4 regions of the Aliiroseovarius sp. genome follow, and region 4 is predicted to be linked to each of the others. Evidence: riboswitches for the same ligand, from Rfam matches in the RefSeq annotation. Region 4 holds a riboswitch; each other region holds the start of a gene.
What was found. A riboswitch is a leader RNA that binds a small molecule or an ion and turns the genes downstream of it on or off. The one in region 4 is predicted to bind cobalamin.

Region 1 (4,722 bases), 1.4 Mb from region 4:
CAATCCGCGATCCAGTTCGGCAGTTCATTTTCGATACCTATCCCGTTCAGAAAGATGCATTGGTCCTCGGCGTCAAAAACCCAAGACGAAAGCTCCACACACACCGATCGCTTTCTAAAGAACGTCGGCTGGATTTCACCAAAACGGGTCATGCCCTCCTTCAGCGTGGCGATGTCCGGAAGAACGACAGCAACAGCTTCGAACTGCTGCGATACGTACCATCAAATGTGGCTGATGAGATTGCACATGAGTTGAATAGGGTGTTCACGGCCGAGCGGACGGCGAAAAAGCTCGGTGTGACACGTGCAACCCTTTCCCAGCTTTCTCAAAACAGGCTCATTCAGCCTCACTTCAAACATCGAGGCGCGGTCCCTGGTTTCCATAGCAACGAGATTTGGCGCTTTGCCACTTCCGTGACCAAAGGATGGGTGCCTTTTCTCGGCAACAAGTCAGCGGCCAAATGGGTATCTTTTCAAGATGCCGCCAAGCGATGCAAATGCGCTACTTGGCAAGTGCTTGGCATGGTCATCCCCTACGGTTTGCCGGTGACCAACCCGGATCGGAAAAAGAAGCTGCTCTCCGACCACATCACCTGCCCAAGGGCTTTGGCCAGGAAATATGATGAAGTCGAAAGGAACGCAGTCACCTTTCTGAAAGCGGGCAATATGTTGGGGTGTAATACAGCTCAGGTCGAAGAGCTCGTCGTGCGAGGTCTACTCACGGAGACACCCGCGTTTGCGATCCGGTCGAGAAAGAAATACCGGACCGTCGAACTGGCGGGTGTCCACTCCCTGCTAAACGGTGATCAGCAAATCTGACTGTCTGAGGGGGACGAGCGGGTGCTGCTCTGGCCACTTTTTTCGACTTCCCAGTGGAAGAACTTTCCTGAGTCAAAGGAAGAAACGCCAGCCTTTTTCGCAATCCGATGTCGGATTGCCCAATGAAATAAGGGACTCCGGTGGAAGGGTTATGGTGAGTCACCCACCCTTGGCAGTTCGAAGAAAGGTTCCGTTGGCGGCGGCCTTTTACGTTGATCGGTGCAAAGACAGGATTGTTTTTAACTCCGAGCCACCGTTTCTTTTCTTAAATCTCAGAAGCGGTGTTTCCGCGTCCCATGAAAAATTTTCTTTCCAGCATGCTTTAAGAATTCTTTACAAAACGTCTTCCTCGTACTACCTCCGATTCCGCTTCGGTCCTGTCGGCATGCCGGTGGGATAATAGGGAACACGGTGAGGTGTAGCCATCAGGCGCCAATTCCGTGACTGCCCCCGCAACTGTAAGCGGAGAGCGAGGCCGGACAAAGCCACTGTGCCGCCAAGCGGTGCGGGAAGGCCCGGCCAAGCTGCGACCCGCGAGTCAGGAGACCTGCCGAGGTGATCACCCAATCCGTACGCGGGGTGCGTGCGAGATTACGGTCTGTCCGTCGTGGTGACATTTTCGCCGCGGCCGGACTCCAAGATCTTCGACCGCAAAAATGGACTACTGCCCGCCCGCGAAACGAGGCGAGGCAATTCAGAGGGACGTGGCCAATGCTTGCCCGTATTCTTTCCACGACCGCGTTTGTCAGCGCGGTCTCCACGCCTGCGATCGCGCAGGATTACACCGATCTCGGCACCATTATCGTCTCTGGCGACCTTACGCTGTCTGCGAACCGCGGCGAGACCACCAAGACCGAGCGTAGCGGCTCTACGGTCGAAATTGTCACCCGTGAAGATCTTGAAGAAGCCGGCGACATTCAGGTCGCTGATTATCTTGCCACGCTTCCCGGTCTCAGCGTGACGGGCAACGGTGGCATCGGTTCGACCACCAGCCTGCGCATTCGTGGTTCATCCGGGCGCTATATCGGGGTTTACGTTGACGGTATCGACGTGAACGACCCGTCCGCCCCGCAGATTGCGTTTGATTTCGGAGGGTTGACCACGGACGATATCACTCGGATCGAAGTGCTTAAGGGCGCGCAGTCCGCCCTCTATGGTTCCGAAGCCATTGCTGGTGTCATCAATATCACCACGAACCGGGCCACCGAGCCGGGTCTGCACCACAACCTTGCGGCGGAATACGGCTCGCACAACACCGCACGGCTGTCGTACAACATGAGCTATCTTGGCGATTACGGCAGCTTCGCCGCCACGCTGAGCCACATTCGCACCGATGGAATTTCGGCCGCGGACGAGAACGCAGGCAACACCGAGGACGACGGCCACGAGGCCACCCGCCTGAGCTTCTCGGGTGAGTATGCGGTTTCGGACACGGTCACCATCGGCGGCTCGGGTTTCTGGCAGACCTCGGAAACCGAGTACGACGAATATAGCGGTGGCCCGGTGGACGGTGTGTCTCCGGACGAGCTGTCGGAAAGCGACCAATTCGGTTTGCGCGGCTTCGTGCGTGTCGAAGGTGGCGCGGTCGAGCATGAGTTCTCGCTGCAGTATTACCAGAACGACAGGCTTTCCTCCGGCACCAACGCCTGGGGGCCCTTCGCCTATGACTATCTGGGGGAGCGGATCGGGCTGGCTTATCAAGGTCAAGCCGAGCTGACCAACGCCACGCTAACCTTCGGGCTGGACGCGACGCGCGAGTCTTATGAAAGCGGCGTGCAAAACGGTGAACATGACATGCTGGGGGCCTGGGTTCAGGCCGATTGGCACCTGTCGGAGCAAGTTGAGTTGGTGACTGTCCTGCGTCACGACGATCATTCGGACTTTGGCGGCAAGACCACCGGCCGCGTGTCGCTGGCCTGGCTGCCCACGCCGGATATCACGGTCCGGGCCGCGGTGGGTACCGGGTTCCGTACGCCGTCGCTGTTCGAGCTCTTCTCGTCACCCTATGGCAATGCGGCGCTGCAGCCGGAAACCTCGGTCAGCTATGAGCTGGGTATCGAAAAGCGTTTTGACGGTGGTGAAGTTTCGGCCACCTTGTTCAGGACCGAGATCACCGACCTGATCGCTTGGTCGCCCACTGGCTACACGCAGACACCGGGGACCGGATGGGCCCAGGGGGTCGAGCTTGCCGCGGCCTTCAAGCTGTCCGACAGCCTGGATATGACGGCATCCTACACCTATACCGACAGCGAGAACGCTGCGACAGGTATGCGGCTGGCCCGGGTGCCGATGCACACGGCTGCCGTCCGCCTGAATGCCGAGGTGACGGATCGTTTGTCGACGGGCCTTGCAGTCAAGCATGTCGCCGGTCTGAACGATACGACCGGACCGCTGGCGGACTATACCGTGGTGGATGCTACGGTGACCTATGATGTTTCCGACAGCGCCGAGCTTTACCTGCGCGCCGAGAACCTGTTTGACGAGGAATATCAGACCGTCACGGGTTACGGCACGCCGGATCGCTCGTTCTACTTCGGCGCGCGGATGCAGTTCTGAGACTGGATCGTGCCATTATGAAGATCGGCTCTCACGCAATGGCCATGACTGCGATCGTGGTTATGGCCGCCACGTTCACCCTGGCTGGGCTTGTCCCCGGCCAGGGCATTCGCGCGGCCAGTGCGGCTGATCTGGCACTGTCGAGCCAACCGCCGCGTCGAGTTGTGTCGATGAACCTTTGCACCGACCAACTTGCGATGATGCTGGCCGCCCCCGGCCAGCTCCTGTCCGTTTCCTACCTGTCCTTTGACCCGCGTGGGTCCGCGATGGCCGGGGAGGCGCAGAAATACGTTCCCAACCATGGCCTTGCCGAAGAGATCTACCTGCTCGACCCCGACCTGGTGATCGCGGGCCGGTTCTCGACCCGAGCGACCGTTTCGATGCTGCGCCGTCTGGGTCTGCCGGTTGTGGTGATGGACCCTGCCTATTCCCTGTCTGAGGTTCGCGACCGTATCACCGAAATGGGTGAGGTTCTGCACCGCCAGGATGCTGCCACCGAGATGGCCGCGCAGTATGACCGCGATCTCGCCACGCTGGCTGCGCGCGCGCCGGAGGTCCACCCGCTGGCCGCGCTTTACTACGCGAATGGCTATACCTCGGGCGACCGCACCCTGGCCGGTCAAATCCTGAGCACCGCCGGGTTTCGCAATGCCGCCGTCGAAGCGGGCCTGCCCATGGGCGGGATATTCCCGCTGGAGATGCTGGCCATGTCCGATCCTGATGCCTTGATCACCGGTCGCCGCTATCCCGGCGCCTCACGATCCGAAGAAATTCTGGATCACCCTGTCGTGCAGGCGCTCGCCTCGAACCGAATGCAGGGCAGTGTGACCGACCGCGACTGGATCTGTGGTTCGCCCCATGTGCTGCGTGCCATTGCCGGGCTGGTTGCGTTGCATGATGTCCCGGAGGACAGCCAATGACCCGCCTTCTTCTGATCCTTGTTCCCTTGCTTGTGGCGCTGTTGGTCGCGGCGCTGCTGTTTGGTCCAGCGGGCGTGCCGATGGGCAAGAGCCTGCATGCGCTGTTTGTCGATACCGGTACCCCTCTGACACTGGTGATGCGCGAGATCCGCCTGCCGCGCGCGCTCTTGGCTGCGTTGGTCGGGGCAGGGTTGGGCCTGTCGGGCGCGGCGATGCAGGGGTACCTGCGCAACCCGCTGGCCGATCCGGGTCTGATTGGTGTGTCCGGGTCTGCAGCCTTGGGCGCGGTCCTGGCGATCCAGACCGGGTTTGCAGGTGTGATTGCGCTGGGTCTGCCCCTGGCCGCGCTGGGCGGCGCGCTGATCGGTGTCTTTCTGGTCCTTTTGCTGGCCGGTCCGCGCGGGGCGTCGATCACGTTGATCCTGGCG
Region 2 (4,722 bases), 920 kb from region 4:
CCGAAGCCCGAGCTCGACTTGCCCTTGCCGGGACCAGTGTGCACGATCACCAACCCCTTCTCGCCGGTCTTGGTTTCCATCATGCGGTCGCGTGCGGCCTTTTTCTTGGCCATCTTTGCAGCGTGGCGGGCGTTATCGTCGGTCATGGGCGGCCTCGTGTCCTGTCTGGTCGGAAACGGAGTAGAAGCGCAGCGCGCGCACACTGTCAATGCTGCCACCGACCAATCGCGCGGCTTTCACCGACGCGATCCGCTGAAAATCGGGCGCGGCACCGGATCGTGACAGCGGGTAAGCAGACCTGCCAAGAACAGCAGCCAAGCCAAGCTCCAGGCCAGGACGGCCGCGTCCTGCCAACCTGCCACCCGCATCACAATGGCCGCCTGAAGGCACCCGAAGGCGGGCAGCATCCAGGGGCGGGCCTCCAGCCCCAGCGCGCCACGCCGGGCCACCGGGCGGGCGGCGACAGCCATGATCAACGATGACATGGCCCCCATGATCATAGCATGGATCGCGTTGGGGGACGCGACCAGGTCCACCCCGATCAGGGCCGTGCCCCACAGCCCCAACCCCAGTGGCAGCCAGAGGAACCCAAGCGCCAACATGAGCAACAGGGGCTCCCTATGGGCCCGGCCAAGCGACCATGTGGGCAGGCGCACGGCCTGGGACAGGGCAGCGGTCAACAACGCAAACCCTGCCAGTTCGTCTCGGCCCCAGATCAGCAAAGCCGCTGCCAGCCCCAGCGCCGCGGCACCGATCCACCCAAGCAACGGCAGGTCCCTCCCGGCCGCCCGACCGCGTCGGCTGGCATCGGACTTCAGAAAGCCGAAGACCATACGCCCGCCGACCACCACCAGCAGGGCGGCAAACAGCAGAGGCGCCAGCAGAGGCGCCGCGTCGAAACCGCCCCCCAGCACTGACCCGACCAGCACCGTGCCAGAGGCGCCTCCGGCCAGACAAAGAAAACCGACATAAGCCCAGATCTTGGCGGTTGCGCCGCGAATCCCCTCACGCGCCAGCACCAGGGCCAGCGCCCAGAACACTGCGGCATTCGCACTGGCGAGCCAGGCAAGAGGCAGCATGTCCGAGATCAGCATAGACAGGCGCGCCACACCCCACAGCCCAGCCAGAAGAGCCACCGCAGCACCCGACACAGGCGCCCGCCCGGTCCAGCTGCTGCAGGCCGATGGCAGGTACCCCAACAGGGCCGCCGCGCCAAATCCGAATGTCATCTCATGCACATGCCACAGATAGGGATCGGCAACCTGGTCCAGGCTCGTCGGCAGGACATGCCAGATTGCCACCGACAACGCCGCCCAGATCGCCGTCAACGGGAACATGATCCGGTAACTCGCGGCCAAAGCCCCCCGGCCCGGCCAGTAACGCCCCGACATGTCGTTTTCCTGCAGCAATCCGACCCCCTTGATGCTTGACAACAATAAGCACTTGGCCACATCTGGCCTAGCTGGTTCCTGTCGTAAGGCAGGCGAAGAGGGAATGCGACAGGCCACCACAGGCCGAGGCGCAGCCGCCCCCGCGACCGTGAACAGAGAGGTCACCCGACCACTGGCCCCACAGGGTCGGGAAGGTGGGTGGCCATCGGAACAACACCCCCCGGGGTCCACACGTTTCGAACTCTGCAAGCCGGGAGACCTGCCAGCACTGTACGTAACGGGCGAACGGGGTGTATCGCGACCGGCTTGTCGGAACAGCGGTCTCGGACCGGTTCCCTGGCTGGCCTGCCCCCTTTCGCCACAGATTGGAAAGGGAAGGCACAATGGACGACATGGCCGAAATTGACGCCAAGGTCACCGTCACCGTCTGCACCACCTGCCGCGCCGGTGCCCCCACTGACGCCGAAGGCCCTCGCCCCGGGGCCCGTCTGCATGATGCTCTATCCGGCGCCCTGCCCGACCATGTCCGCATCCGCCCTGTCGAATGCCTGTCCGCCTGCTCGCGCGGCTGTTCCATGGTGATCGAAGGCGGGGCTGAACGCTGGACCTACATCTACGGCGACATGGACCCGGACACCCATGTACCCGCCATCGTTGAAGGCGTGACCGCCTATGCCGCCACCACCGACGGTGTCGTGCCCTGGCGTGAACGGCCCGAGATCTTCCGCAAGCAATCCATTGCCCGCATTCCCCCACAAGCCCCGCAGAAATCCACCAAGGAGGCCGCCGAATGAGCAACCTGTCGAAAACCCCCGTCACCGTGATCACCGGCTTCCTCGGCTCCGGCAAGACCACGCTGATCCGTCACCTGATGACCCACAACCAAGGCAAGCGCCTGGCGGTTCTGGTCAATGAATTCGGCACCGCCGGCGTGGATGGCGACATCCTGAAGAGCTGCGCGGATGAGAACTGCCCGGAAAACAACATCATGGAGCTGGCCAACGGCTGCATCTGCTGCACCGTGGCCGATGATTTCATCCCCACGATCGAAGCCCTGATGGCCCTGCCGGAAAAACCCGATCACATCCTGATCGAGACCTCGGGCCTGGCGCTGCCGAAACCGCTCCTGAAAGCCTTCGACTGGCCCGCAATCAAGTCGCGCATCACCGTGGACGGCGTGATCGCGCTGGCCGATGCCGAGGCCGTCGCCTCGGGCCAATTCGCCCCCGACCTTGATGCCGTTCAGGCCCAGCGCGAGGCCGATGATAGCCTGGACCACGAAACGCCCCTGTCCGAGGTGTTCGAGGATCAGGTCTCCTGCGCCGATATCGTGCTTCTGTCCAAAGCCGACCTGGCGGGCGAAGAGGGCCTCGCCAAGGCCCGTGCCGTGATTGAGGCCGAAGCCCCGCGCGAGCTGCCGATCATCCCGATGAGCGAAGGCGTGGTCGACCCGCGTGTCGTGCTGGGGCTGGAAGCCGCCGCCGAAGATGACCTCGACGCGCGTCCCAGCCACCATGACGGCCATCACGACCACGAACATGACGATTTCGACTCGATCGTCATCGACCTGGGCGAGGTCGCCAATCCCGAAACGCTGCAAGGCAATATCGAACGTCTGGCCCGCGAGCAGAAGATCCTGCGCGTGAAGGGCTATGTCGCCGTCGAAGGCAAGCCGATGCGCATGTTGGTGCAGGCGGTCGGCGCGCGGGTCCGCGCGCAATTCGACCAGCCTTGGGGGGCGCAGGAACGTCGCACCCAGCTGGTGGTCATTGCCGAACATCACGACATCAACGAAGCCGCCATTCGTTCTGTGCTGGAGGCCTAAGCACCGATGCACGTCGTCTTCCGCGAAAGCCACGGGCTCGATCAGAGCGACACCCCGCAGGACCTCGGTCAGAGCCCTGCGGAGCTGGTCGTGCTGTCCTTCTCGGACAGTGACCTGGGGGCTTTCGCGGCAGGATGGCACAGGGCGAATGGGGGGGCGGATGGCAACTTGCCTTCACTGCGTCTCGCCAACCTGGTGGCGCTGAAACATCCCCTGTCGGTCGACACTTACGCTGAACAGACCCTGGTGGGCGCCAAGGCCATCCTGGTTCGGCTGATCGGCGGGGAAAGCTACTGGGCCTATGGGCTGGCGACGCTTCAAGACATGGCACGGCGGCGGGGGATCGCTCTGGCCATCCTGCCTGCCGATGGCCGCCCCGACCCGCGTCTGGACGAGCTTTCGACCCTGCCCACCTCGACCCTGCGCCGTTTGCAGCAGCTCTGCGAGGCAGGCGGCGCCGTGGCCGCCCAGGCCGCGCTGGCGCAATTGTCGCTCGCCGCCGGGCTCTACGCGGGCCCCGTGCGCGGCGCCAAGACCGTGCCCGAGGCTGGGTTCTATCACCCGGGCCAGGGCGTCGTGCCCGCGCCGGAGCCGGGCGACAAACCGCTTGCCCTCGTCACCTTCTATCGCTCCTACCTGACCTCGGCGGACACCGATCCGGTGGACGCGCTGATTAGCGCGCTGGAGGCACGTGGTTTCGACGCCATCGGCCTCTTCGCGCCCACACTCAAGGGCACCCATGCGCCCTGGATCGCGGATCAGGTCGCACGGCTCACCCCCGCGGCCATAGTCAACGCCACTGCCTTTTCGGCGCAGGGCGCAGATGGCGCCACCTCGCCCTTGAGCTCCACCGGCTGCCCGGTCTTCCAGGTCGCACTATCGACGTCGCGACGCAAGGATTGGGACGAGGCAGAACGCGGCCTCTCGCCCGCCGATCTGGCCATGCATGTGGTGCTGCCGGAAGTCGACGGGCGGTTGTTTGCCGGGGTCACCAGTTTCAAACAGCCCACCAAACGCGACGAGGCGTTGGAATACAGCCGCTTCGCCCACCGCGCCGATGCCGAGCGGGTGGCCGCGATTGCCGACAAGGTCGTGGCGCATCACCACCTGTCCACGCTGGCGAATGCTGACAAGCAACTCGCCGTTGTGCTCTCCACCTACCCCGGCAAAGGCTACAATCTGGCCCACGCGGTGGGACTTGACGCGCTGGCATCGGTCGAGGGGCTCTGCAAGTCGCTTGCCGACGCGGGCTATGACATCACCCCGGAATCCGACTTGGGCGCACGGCTGGGCGTGGAAAGGCAGAGCTGGCCGCTGGAGGCCTACAAGGCCGCTCTGGAGACCTTGCCGGAGAACCTGCGCGAAGACCTCTTCACCGCCTGGGGCGCGCCGGAGAATGACCCCGCCTATCAGGACGGTGCCTTTCATTTCGCCGCCATCCAGGCGGGCAAGGCCGTGATCGCCCTGCAACCGGAACGCGGCGAAGTGGCCGCCCGAGACGACGAT
Region 3 (4,722 bases), 2.0 Mb from region 4:
CAACGCTCATGGTACCGGTACGGCGGCCAATGACAAGACCGAATGTGCGGCTGTGGCCGATGCCTTCGGGCATCACGCGGATGACCTGATGATCAGCTCGACCAAGTCGATGCATGGTCACCTGATTGGCGGCACCGGCGCGGTGGAACTGCTGGCCTGTATCATGGCCCTGCGCGAAGGGGTGATCGCCCCCACGATCGGCTATGAGGAGCCGGACCCGGAGTGTGCGCTGGATGTGGTGCCCAACGTGGCGCGCCAGATGGAATGCGAGGCGGTACTGTCCAATGCCTTCGCCTTTGGCGGGCTGAACGCGGTGTTGGCCTTGCGAAAGGTGGCGTGAGGGACGCTTTCCCCGTTGTGGTCCATTAAAAGGGATCCAATAAAAAAACGCCGCCCCGAGGGCGGCGTTTTCGTGTCTGGGCCTGTGGCGGCTTATTGCTGCGGCAGAACCGGCGGCTGCAGCGAGTCAAAGGCGGCGGTGAAGCCGGTCAGCGAGATCGGCAGCTGCACGCGCTGGTCCGGTGCGACGGCGGGCACGATAGTGGCGGTCGCCACGCTACCGGCCTTCATTGCCGCGATATCCGCGGGGCCAAAACCCAGCTGAACCAGGCAGCCCTGTGCGGTGCAGACGCGGAAGGCGTATTCCTTGCCACCGCCACTGTCCACGGCAATGGTCAGCTTTTCGGTCAGCAGTGTTTCCAGGGGGGCAACAAAGGTGGCCCCGGCCAGGGCCTGGCTGCCCTCGGGCAGGCGCACGATGTTGATCTCGGCGACTGGCGTTCCGTCCGCGTCCTTCAGCAGCTGATACATCTGACACGGATCGTCGCCGCCCGGGTTGTGGGCGCAGCGGCGCTCCCAATCGCCATGAACCTCGGCGACATAAATCTGGCCGGGCTGGCGTTCCGCATCGGTGCCCATGTCCAGACCGGTCACACCGGCGTCGGCTTCGGCCTCGGCCTCAGCTGCGGCGTCTTCACCTTCGGCCGGGGCGGCCTCGCCGCTGTCCTGTGCCCAGCCGGTCGAAGCGGTGCTCAGCGCAAACAGTGCGGCCAGGGTAAGCGGTTTCAACAGATCTGCCTTCATGTGCAATGTCCTGTGTTTATCATGAACCTGTTCGGACGGATGCTTAACATGGCTGGAACAGGCTGTCAGGCGCAAAACGACTGCCTGACGCGCCATGGGGGAATTCCGCGTGTCCCCGGCCGTTCAGTGTTTGCTTGCCGCGTTCCGGACGGGAGGTGACGCAAATTCGCCTGACACCACGACCTGCCCGTGTTAGAGCGCAGAGGATGGTTTCGTTCGGCGCGCCCTGCGTGTCGGACGATCAGGGAACACGGTGCGGCGCCCACGATCCGTTCAACGGCGCCAATTCCGCGACTGCCCCCGCAACTGTAGGCGGCGAGCACCCCGGCATGACCACTGATCCGAGGCTTTCGAGCAGAGGATCGGGAAGGGCCGGGCGAGCCATGACCCGCAAGTCAGGAGACCTGCCATCGCCTGTAGACAACCCGGGCGGGGTGCCCCGGCGTGGATGATCCGTCCGCCCGTAAACCCCGTTTCAACGCGCGGAGGGCGACATGACCCGGAAAGACGAAACGATCATCTGCACCACCTGTCCGATCACAGGCGGGGCCTGCCTGCAGGGCCATGCTCTGTTGACACGATTGAGCGCTGCCATCGGTGCGGCGGGCGACACGCTGGACGAGGAATTCGAAATCTCCGGCGCGGCGGATGTGGCGGGCTGCGGGCGGCCCTGCCGCCTGGCTTGGCGCGCCACGCGGGACGAGGCCTGGCTGGCCGGGGATGTGGATGCGGACCTGTCCGAGGACGAGGTTTGGGCGGCGGCCAAGGCCGGGCGCGGCTTGGTCATTGCCACCCGTCAGGTCGAGATGGCGCTGAGTTGACACAAAGGTTGGTCGCGCCGCCGCTGGCGCACCCACCTGCCGGGAACGATATTCCGGCCCCCATCATTTTCTTGGAAAAAGCACAAAGAAAAAGGGCCCTGGATGAGGGCCCTTTCCTGATTTTTCACTCCCTGCCGGACCGGCCGGCTTATATTGTGTCGGAACGCTATGACGTTTGGTCGCATCGGTCAACAGGGGAAAGTGGTTGTTTTTCAACATTTTCGAAAAAAAGCCGCGCCCGGGGGCGCGGCCAGTCTGACAGGGAGGAAGTCATCCGGGCGAAAGAGGACACTGCCCGGATGATTTCACCCTAGCGCAGAAGGGTTAATTTTGTATTTTCAACCCAGAAGTTTTCCACAGGAAGTAGAGGCGGGCTCATGGGCAGCGATATGGACGGGCGCATTTTCATTGGCGGCGGCGGGGCTGAATACGTTGAAAAACAAGGACTATTGCTGAAGTATGCCAACCGCCACGGGCTGATCGCGGGGGCTACCGGCACCGGCAAGACCGTCACTCTGCAGATCCTGGCCGAAGGCTTTGCTGCCCAGGGCGTGCCGGTTTTCCTGTCGGATGTGAAAGGGGACCTGTCGGGCCTGGCGGCCGCGGGCTCGGAGGGGTTCAAGCTGCATGACGCCTTCATGAAACGGGCGGGAACCATCGGCTTTGACGACTATAAGTATGGTGCCTTCCCGGTGACTTTCTGGGATCTCTATGGCGACCAGGGGCACCCGATCCGCACCACCGTGTCCGAGATGGGGCCGCTGCTGCTGTCGCAGCTGCTGGAACTGACCGAGGCGCAGGAAGGTGTGCTGAATATCGCCTTCCGCGTGGCGGATGAACAGGGGCTGCCTCTGCTGGACCTGAAGGACCTGCAGGCGCTGTTGGTCTGGGTTGGGCAGAACTCCAAGGACCTCAGCCTACGCTACGGCAATGTCTCCGCCAGCTCGGTTGGGGCGATCCAGCGGGCATTGCTGGTGCTGGAAAACCAGGGCGGCGCGCGGCTGTTCGGTGAACCGGCGCTGGAACTCAGCGACATCATGCGCACGGATACAGACGGGCGCGGGCGGATCTCGATCCTGGCGGCGGACAAGCTGATGGGCTCGCCGAAGCTTTACGCGACCTTCCTTCTGTGGCTGTTGTCGGAACTGTTCGAGGAACTGCCCGAGGTCGGGGATCCCGACAAGCCCAAGCTGGTCTTCTTCTTTGACGAGGCGCATCTGCTGTTCGATGACGCGCCCAAGGCGCTGCTGGACAAGGTGGAACAGGTGGCGCGGCTCATCCGGTCCAAGGGCGTGGGCGTCTATTTCTGCACCCAGAACCCGGCCGATGTGCCCGAGGATATCCTGGGTCAGCTCGGCAACCGCATTCAGCATGCGCTCAGGGCCTTTACCGCCAAGGACCGCAAGGAGCTGCGCCAGGCCGCCGAGACCTATCGCGACAACCCGCGTTTCGAGACCGAGGACGCGATCCGCGAGGTCGGCGTGGGCGAGGCCGTGACGTCCATGCTGGAGCGCAAGGGCGCGCCCGGGGTGGTGGAACGCACGCTGATCCGCCCGCCGTCCTCGCAGCTGGGGCCGCTTGACCCGAAGGATCGCAAGGCGCTGATCAATGCCTCGCCGATTGCCGGCAAGTATGAGGAGCTGAAGGATCGCGAAAGCGCCTATGAGGTGCTGACCAAACGCGCAGCTGACGCGGCCCGCGAGGCCGAGGAGGCGGAGAAGGCCGAGGAGGAGGCCGAAAGCGCTGCCGAACGCGAATACCGTGCCGGGCGGCGCTACTCGGGCACGCGGGTGGGGCGGTCAAGCTCGCGGTCCCCCCGCAAGAGCCGCTCGCGCAAGTCGGAAAGCTTCGGCGAAGCCGTCGCCAATGTGGTGATCAAGGAGCTGAAGGGTACCACCGGACGCCGCATCGTGCGCGGGCTCTTCGGCACGTTGTTCAAGGGGCGCTGAGATGGCCCGCGTGTCTGAGGCGCCGCTGCCGGAGACGGCTCTGTTGCAGACCTATCACCAACGGCCCGGCTGTTATGCCGATTGCTATGCGGTGGAGCTGCCTGGGAAGGTGTCCTTTGCCGACTATGTCGTGGCCTTCTACACCACGCCTCTGTTCAAGCTGGAACGCGTCATCCTGCGGGTCACCGTGCGCCGCCCGTCCACGGACGGTGAGGTGCGGGCCCTGGCTGAGGGGCGGGCGGAGCGTTTCGCCGCCTGGGATGTCGAGGGACGGGAGGTGGATCAGCTCCTCTTGTGCGACATGGCCGCGAAAACCCGCTCCTGGCTGATGGTGGAGCCCACCCCGGGCGGCACGCGGCTCTATTTCGGCTCGGCCGTGGTGCCGGGCGGGAATGGCAAGCTGGGGGTACTGGTCCATGCGCTGATGGGGTTTCACAAGGCCTATTCCCGCGCGCTTCTGGGCGCGGCGGTACGGCGGCTGCGTTAGCCTATTGGATGGGCGCTGCAGTCGCGCCGAAGGCGCGCCACCGCCCCGCAGGTGCAAAACTATTTGAAATAGTTTTCGGTTGCGCGGCGATGGCCTCGCTGCGCTCGGGGGACCGCCGTCTTACAGCGGTCGGATCTTCAGTTCGGCAATGCGGTGGCCTTCGCGGCTGACCACCTGGAAGCGGAAGCCGTGGAAGGAAAACACTTGCCCCTCGTTCGGGATCATCTGTGCCTCGTGGATGACCAGACCGGCGATGGTGTTCGCCTCCTCGTCCGGCAGGCCCCAGTCGGTCATGCGGTTGAGGTCGCGAATGGTCATCGCGCCGTCGACCAGGAAGTGCCCATCGTCGGAGCGCGTCAGTTCCGGCTCGCTTTCCGTGTCG
Region 4 (4,722 bases):
ACAAACTTCAGGTCCAACCCGTGCGTCCGGCTGGCCATCTGCTCCAATCGCTGGCGGAAGATGATTTCCGAAGGCCGTTTGGCACAGTTGATGAAGACAATGTCCAGATCGCGGCCTTCGTCCCACATGCAGGTCGTCATCGACATCATTGGTGTGATGCCCGAACCAGCGGAAATGAACAGGTATTTACCTGCGTCGCTTTCGGCATTGGTGAACAGCCCTGCGGGCCCGATGACCTTGATCCGCATACCGGGCTGCAGATTGTCCAGCATCCAGCGCGTGCCGATACTGTCCGGCTGCGCCTTGGCCGTGATCGTGATCGATCTGGGCCGCGACGGCGAGGACGAGATCGTGTAGGTGCGATGCACCACCCCGCCCGGCTGGCCCGGAGCCGGGATTTCCAAGGTCAGAAACTGTCCGGGAAGGTACGCGAACAAGGCGCCCGAAGGAGCCCGAAACGTAAAGCTGGCGGTATTTGGCATCTCGGGGACAACCGAGACGCATTCCAGCATTTCATTGTCCTGCCAGATGGCGGCGGCTGAGCTGAGGTCTTTCATCGCCGTCACTCCGCAGCCATGATGCCAGGGGCCAAACGATCCGCCAGCGTGGTGCAATACCAATCAACGAATTGAAGCACACCGGATTCCTGGGTCGCTGAATATGGCCCGGGGGTATAAGCGGGGCTGTTGATGCCTTGCTGATTATCCTCAACGACCCGGCGGTCTTCGTCATTGGTGGCAACCCAGACCTCGGTCAGGCGTTTCAGATCATAATCGACACCTTCCACCGCGTCCTTGTGGACCAGCCATTTCGTGGTGACCTCGGTTTCCGTTGGGCTGATCGGGGTGACGCGGAAGACAATGGAGTGATCCGCAAGGAAATGGTTCCAGGTGGTCGGGTAGTGGAATTTCAACAAAGCCCCGGCATCGGCGAATGGCGACCGGCCCAGCCAGCGCCGCACGGCGGATTTGCCGTCCATGGTATAGCTTTCCGCGCCTTCCTTCAGGGGCATCCGCGCCAGACGATACTGTCCGTCGTTATTCAGGTAGAACTGCGATGGCAGTCCTGCAGCCTCGCACCGGTCGAAATGGGCCTGCATATGGGCCGGAGTTTCGCCGCCTTCGATGCCGGTGATCGCTGGGTCATCCGGGAAGGTGCGGCACAACGCCGGGTGATTGCCGCCGCAGTGATAACATTCCCGGTTGTTCTCCCAGACCAGTTTCCAGTTGCCCATTTCGATGATCGAGCTTTCGAACGCCACCTTGGCATTGCCCAGACCGTGCGGCTCCAGATAAGGGCGCGCTATTGTGGCGAAACTGTCGAAATCGGGCGCTTCATCTGCCAGACAGATATAGACCAGCCCGGCCAGTTCACGGCAATGCATGGTCTTAAGCCCGTGTTGGCTGGGGTCGAAATCCGGCCCCATGTCGCGGGCCCACAGCAGCGAGCCGTCCAGTTCATAGGTCCATTGATGATAAGGGCAGACCAGCTTCGGGGCATGGCCTTTCGCCGCCTTGCAGATGACCGACCCGCGATGACGGCAGGTGTTGTGAAACGCCCGGATCTGATTGTCTGCTCCCCGGACGATAATCACGCGATAAGCGCCGACGTTATAGGTGACATAGCTGCCGGGCTTCTCCAATTCACAGGCCGGGATAGCAAACAGCCAGTCGCGATAGTGGATGGTTTCAAGGTCGGTCTGAAAAATCCCGGGATCGGTATAAAACGCTTGTTCCAGGGCATGTGCCGGGTTTCGGCGCGCCAACAGGTTTTGAATGGTATTCACTTCCGGCTCTCCTGCCGCGCCCCGCGGCATTGTTTGGGCAGGTGACACCGGAGAACCGTCCGGAGACGCGCGAGGATCACGTCCGAACCGGTTGCCCCCACCGCCACCCGCGGTTTGACATATCTGCGAGGCTGGTTTCCGGACTTGGAAGGGGCTTGCGCCCGGTGTCGGCACCTTCCCGGGATCCTCTTCCCAGTGGCTGATTGCCGAACCTGACCTTCGTTACCGTTGCGGGGGCAGTGCCGGAATTACACCGGCTTCCCAATTCTCCGCTGTTTCAGAATCAAACAGCGGCACCTCACAGGCACAGAATAGTTCAGCCCCGCTTAGGCGATGAAATACATGCGACAATTCCGGTTCCAAAACAGACATGGGTCTGCGCGGAGGTCGGATTTCGATCACGTCGCAACCGGGCCGTTAATCACCAGGGACTGCGAGTCGAGGTAGGCGTCGACCAGAAAATGCGCCCTCAGGTTCCGGCGCGTCAGAACATTTGACGGCTTGCCCTGATCGACGATTTTCCCGCCATTCATCAAATGGATATGATCGCAGTACCGCGCGACCAGATTGAGGTCGTGGAGTGTCATCAATACCGTTCGGCCCCGCCGCCTGACTTCGTTCAGCAGTACGAGTTGATAGTGCAGATCAAGATGGTTGGTCGGCTCGTCAAGAATGTAAATCTCTGGATCGCAGGCCAGCAGCTGGGCAAAGTAACACCGTTGCAGTTCGCCCCCCGACAGATGATCGGCAGGCTGGTTTCGCTTTTGGCTCAACCCGACCAGGTCCAAAGCGTCATCCCTGCGTCCGGTCAGCTCGTGCCCGTTCAGGCCCAGAACGGACAGGCCGATTTCGACGATGTCTGCCGGGGTCAGCCCGGCCAGCAGCCCCGAACTTTGCACCAGCGCCCCTGCTTTGCGCGCCCATTCGTGATGGGCATAGTCATCTATGCTGCGGCCGTCTGCGATGATCTCGCCTGCGCTTGGGCGCTCGGCACGGTAGATCGTGCGCAAAACGGTTGTCTTGCCGGCACCGTTCGGCCCCAGCAAACAGTGGATTTCGCCCTGCGGGATGGTCAAAGAGACGCCGCGCACATAGGGCCGACCGCCCACTTCGACCGACAGATCGCGGATTTCCAGAGCGAGATCAGACGGCACGACGCAATCCCCGCAAAATGAAGATGAAAGGCGGCGCTGCAAACAACGCCAGCAAGACACCAAGCGGCAGTTCCTGCGGTGCCAGAAGGACCCGGCACAGCAGATCAACAGCAATCAGAACAAGGGCACCCAGAACCATCGACAAAGGCAACAATACCTTGTGCCGTGCACCGACCAGCAGCCGCGCCATGTGCGGGATGATCAGACCTATAAAGCCAACAATCCCGGCCACGGAAACAGCCAGTCCAGTCAGGACAACCGTGGCAACGAATATCATCACGCGTAGACGCCCGGTTCGAATACCCAGAGCCTGAGCGCGTTCTTCACCCAGCAGTGTTGCATCCAGCGCATCCGCCCGCATCAAAAACAGGCTCGCGATCACTGCAAGCGAGAAAACCAGCATCGGAAGCTCGGACCATTCGGTGCCTGCCGCCGTGCCCATGAGCCAGCCCAGAGCGTTGCGGGTGACATGCGGATCACCAACATAGAGGAAAAAGGCCGTCACTGACTGAAACATCAGGGAAACGGCCACGCCGGCCAGTATGACAACCAGGGGATCAAGCTGGTGCCCGCGTTGCTGGGACAGGCCCAGTGTCATCAGGAACGCCACGGCGGCACCGGCGAAGGCAATCACCGGAACGCCCAGCGTTTCGGTTACTGATGTCGGCAACCAGATGATCGCTGCCACCGCTGCCGCAGAGGCACCGGAGGACAGGCCCATAAGGTAAGGGTCCGCCATCGGGTTGCGCAGCGCCGTTTGCATCAACGCTCCGACAAGAGCAAGCCCGGCCCCGATCAGCCCAACCGCCAACACCCGGGGAATCCGCCATTGCCAGACGATCAATGACAGGCCACGCGGGGCACCTTCGCTGCGGATCAGGATGGCAAAGCGATCCGACCAACTGATATCTGCGGTGCCCCAAAGAATGCCCGCAACGGCGACAAGCACCATCGCGACCATTGCCGTGGGAAACAGGACCAGAAACCGGGCTTGCATCTACTCGAGCTCAGCCAGCTGTCCGTTCAGGTTTTCGACACCATCGGCAAAGCGCATCCCCAAAAGCGTTTCAGAGAACGGCACCGTCACGAAACGCCCTTCCTTCACGGCGGTCAGTTCGGACAGGACCGGATCACTTTCCATATAGGCGCGCTTTTCGGCCGCTGACGACCAGCCCGCTTCGATCAGCAGGATCACATCCGGGTCGGCTTCGACAACACGTTCCCAGGCCAGATCGACCCAGGTGCCCTCGACATCATCGCTGATGCTGTTCAGCCCTGCAGTTTTCGCAACCAGAGCCGGACCTCCGCAGCATCCGATCGAATAGGGCGTCTCATCGCCGCTATCGTAGATAAATGCCGAGCGGCCCGCGCCTGCCGGGTCGGCCTGAACTGCATCAATACGCGCTTTGGTTTCGGCGATCAGCGCCTCTGCGCGATCTTCGACCGAGAATATCTGCCCGATGGTCCCGATATCCTTGAGGATGGGCTCAATCGTCAGCGGGACATTTTTGGGATGCGCGTCGCCGCAGGAAGCGTCAACCAGATAGGTGCCAACACCCAGATCATGCCATTTCTGCGCCGCGCCCAGATTGTCTTCGGAAAAGGCCGAGCCAAAACCCGCAAACAGGAAATCAGGCTCATTGGCCAGAACAACCTCTGCCGCTGGGTACTTCTCGGCCAGAACTGGAACGGTGCCGAAGGCATCCTTCCACTGGGCCGGAATCTCATCGTCCAGATAGGCGGTACCGACCATTGATCCCTCCAGCCCCAGCGCTAGCATCA

Region 1: linked by a shared signal. The riboswitch ahead of ACO07D_RS01920 (TonB-dependent receptor plug domain-containing protein) and the one ahead of ACO07D_RS08885 (aromatic ring-hydroxylating oxygenase subunit alpha) in region 4 are both predicted to bind cobalamin.
Region 2: linked by a shared signal. The riboswitch ahead of ACO07D_RS04340 (DUF1636 family protein) and the one ahead of ACO07D_RS08885 (aromatic ring-hydroxylating oxygenase subunit alpha) in region 4 are both predicted to bind cobalamin.
Region 3: linked by a shared signal. The riboswitch ahead of ACO07D_RS18615 (hypothetical protein) and the one ahead of ACO07D_RS08885 (aromatic ring-hydroxylating oxygenase subunit alpha) in region 4 are both predicted to bind cobalamin.

What each region holds. Positions count from the first base shown of each region.
Region 1 covers NZ_CBDDIE010000003.1:188,353-193,074, reverse strand. Annotated here, with positions in the region: gene ACO07D_RS01925 (hypothetical protein) at 1-818, shown strand, start outside; cobalamin riboswitch at 1,174-1,387, shown strand; gene ACO07D_RS01920 (TonB-dependent receptor plug domain-containing protein) at 1,530-3,374, shown strand; gene ACO07D_RS01915 (ABC transporter substrate-binding protein) at 3,419-4,294, shown strand; gene ACO07D_RS01910 (FecCD family ABC transporter permease) at 4,291-4,722, shown strand, end outside.
Region 2 covers NZ_CBDDIE010000003.1:644,375-649,096, forward strand. Annotated here, with positions in the region: gene cobO (cob(I)yrinic acid a,c-diamide adenosyltransferase) at 1-146, opposite strand, end outside; gene ACO07D_RS04335 (NnrS family protein) at 237-1,391, opposite strand; cobalamin riboswitch at 1,447-1,672, shown strand; gene ACO07D_RS04340 (DUF1636 family protein) at 1,775-2,185, shown strand; gene cobW (cobalamin biosynthesis protein CobW) at 2,182-3,216, shown strand; gene cobN (cobaltochelatase subunit CobN) at 3,223-4,722, shown strand, end outside.
Region 3 covers NZ_CBDDIE010000003.1:3,556,628-3,561,349, reverse strand. Annotated here, with positions in the region: gene ACO07D_RS18625 (beta-ketoacyl-[acyl-carrier-protein] synthase family protein) at 1-340, shown strand, start outside; gene ACO07D_RS18620 (invasion associated locus B family protein) at 433-1,083, opposite strand; cobalamin riboswitch at 1,274-1,509, shown strand; gene ACO07D_RS18615 (hypothetical protein) at 1,578-1,904, shown strand; gene ACO07D_RS18610 (helicase HerA-like domain-containing protein) at 2,294-3,853, shown strand; gene ACO07D_RS18605 (hypothetical protein) at 3,855-4,340, shown strand; gene ACO07D_RS18600 (HlyC/CorC family transporter) at 4,461-4,722, opposite strand, start outside.
Region 4 covers NZ_CBDDIE010000003.1:1,569,138-1,573,859, reverse strand. Annotated here, with positions in the region: gene ACO07D_RS08890 (2Fe-2S iron-sulfur cluster-binding protein) at 1-557, opposite strand, end outside; gene ACO07D_RS08885 (aromatic ring-hydroxylating oxygenase subunit alpha) at 563-1,816, opposite strand; cobalamin riboswitch at 1,899-2,102, opposite strand; gene ACO07D_RS08880 (ABC transporter ATP-binding protein) at 2,185-2,940, opposite strand; gene ACO07D_RS08875 (FecCD family ABC transporter permease) at 2,930-3,901, opposite strand; gene ACO07D_RS08870 (ABC transporter substrate-binding protein) at 3,938-4,722, opposite strand, start outside.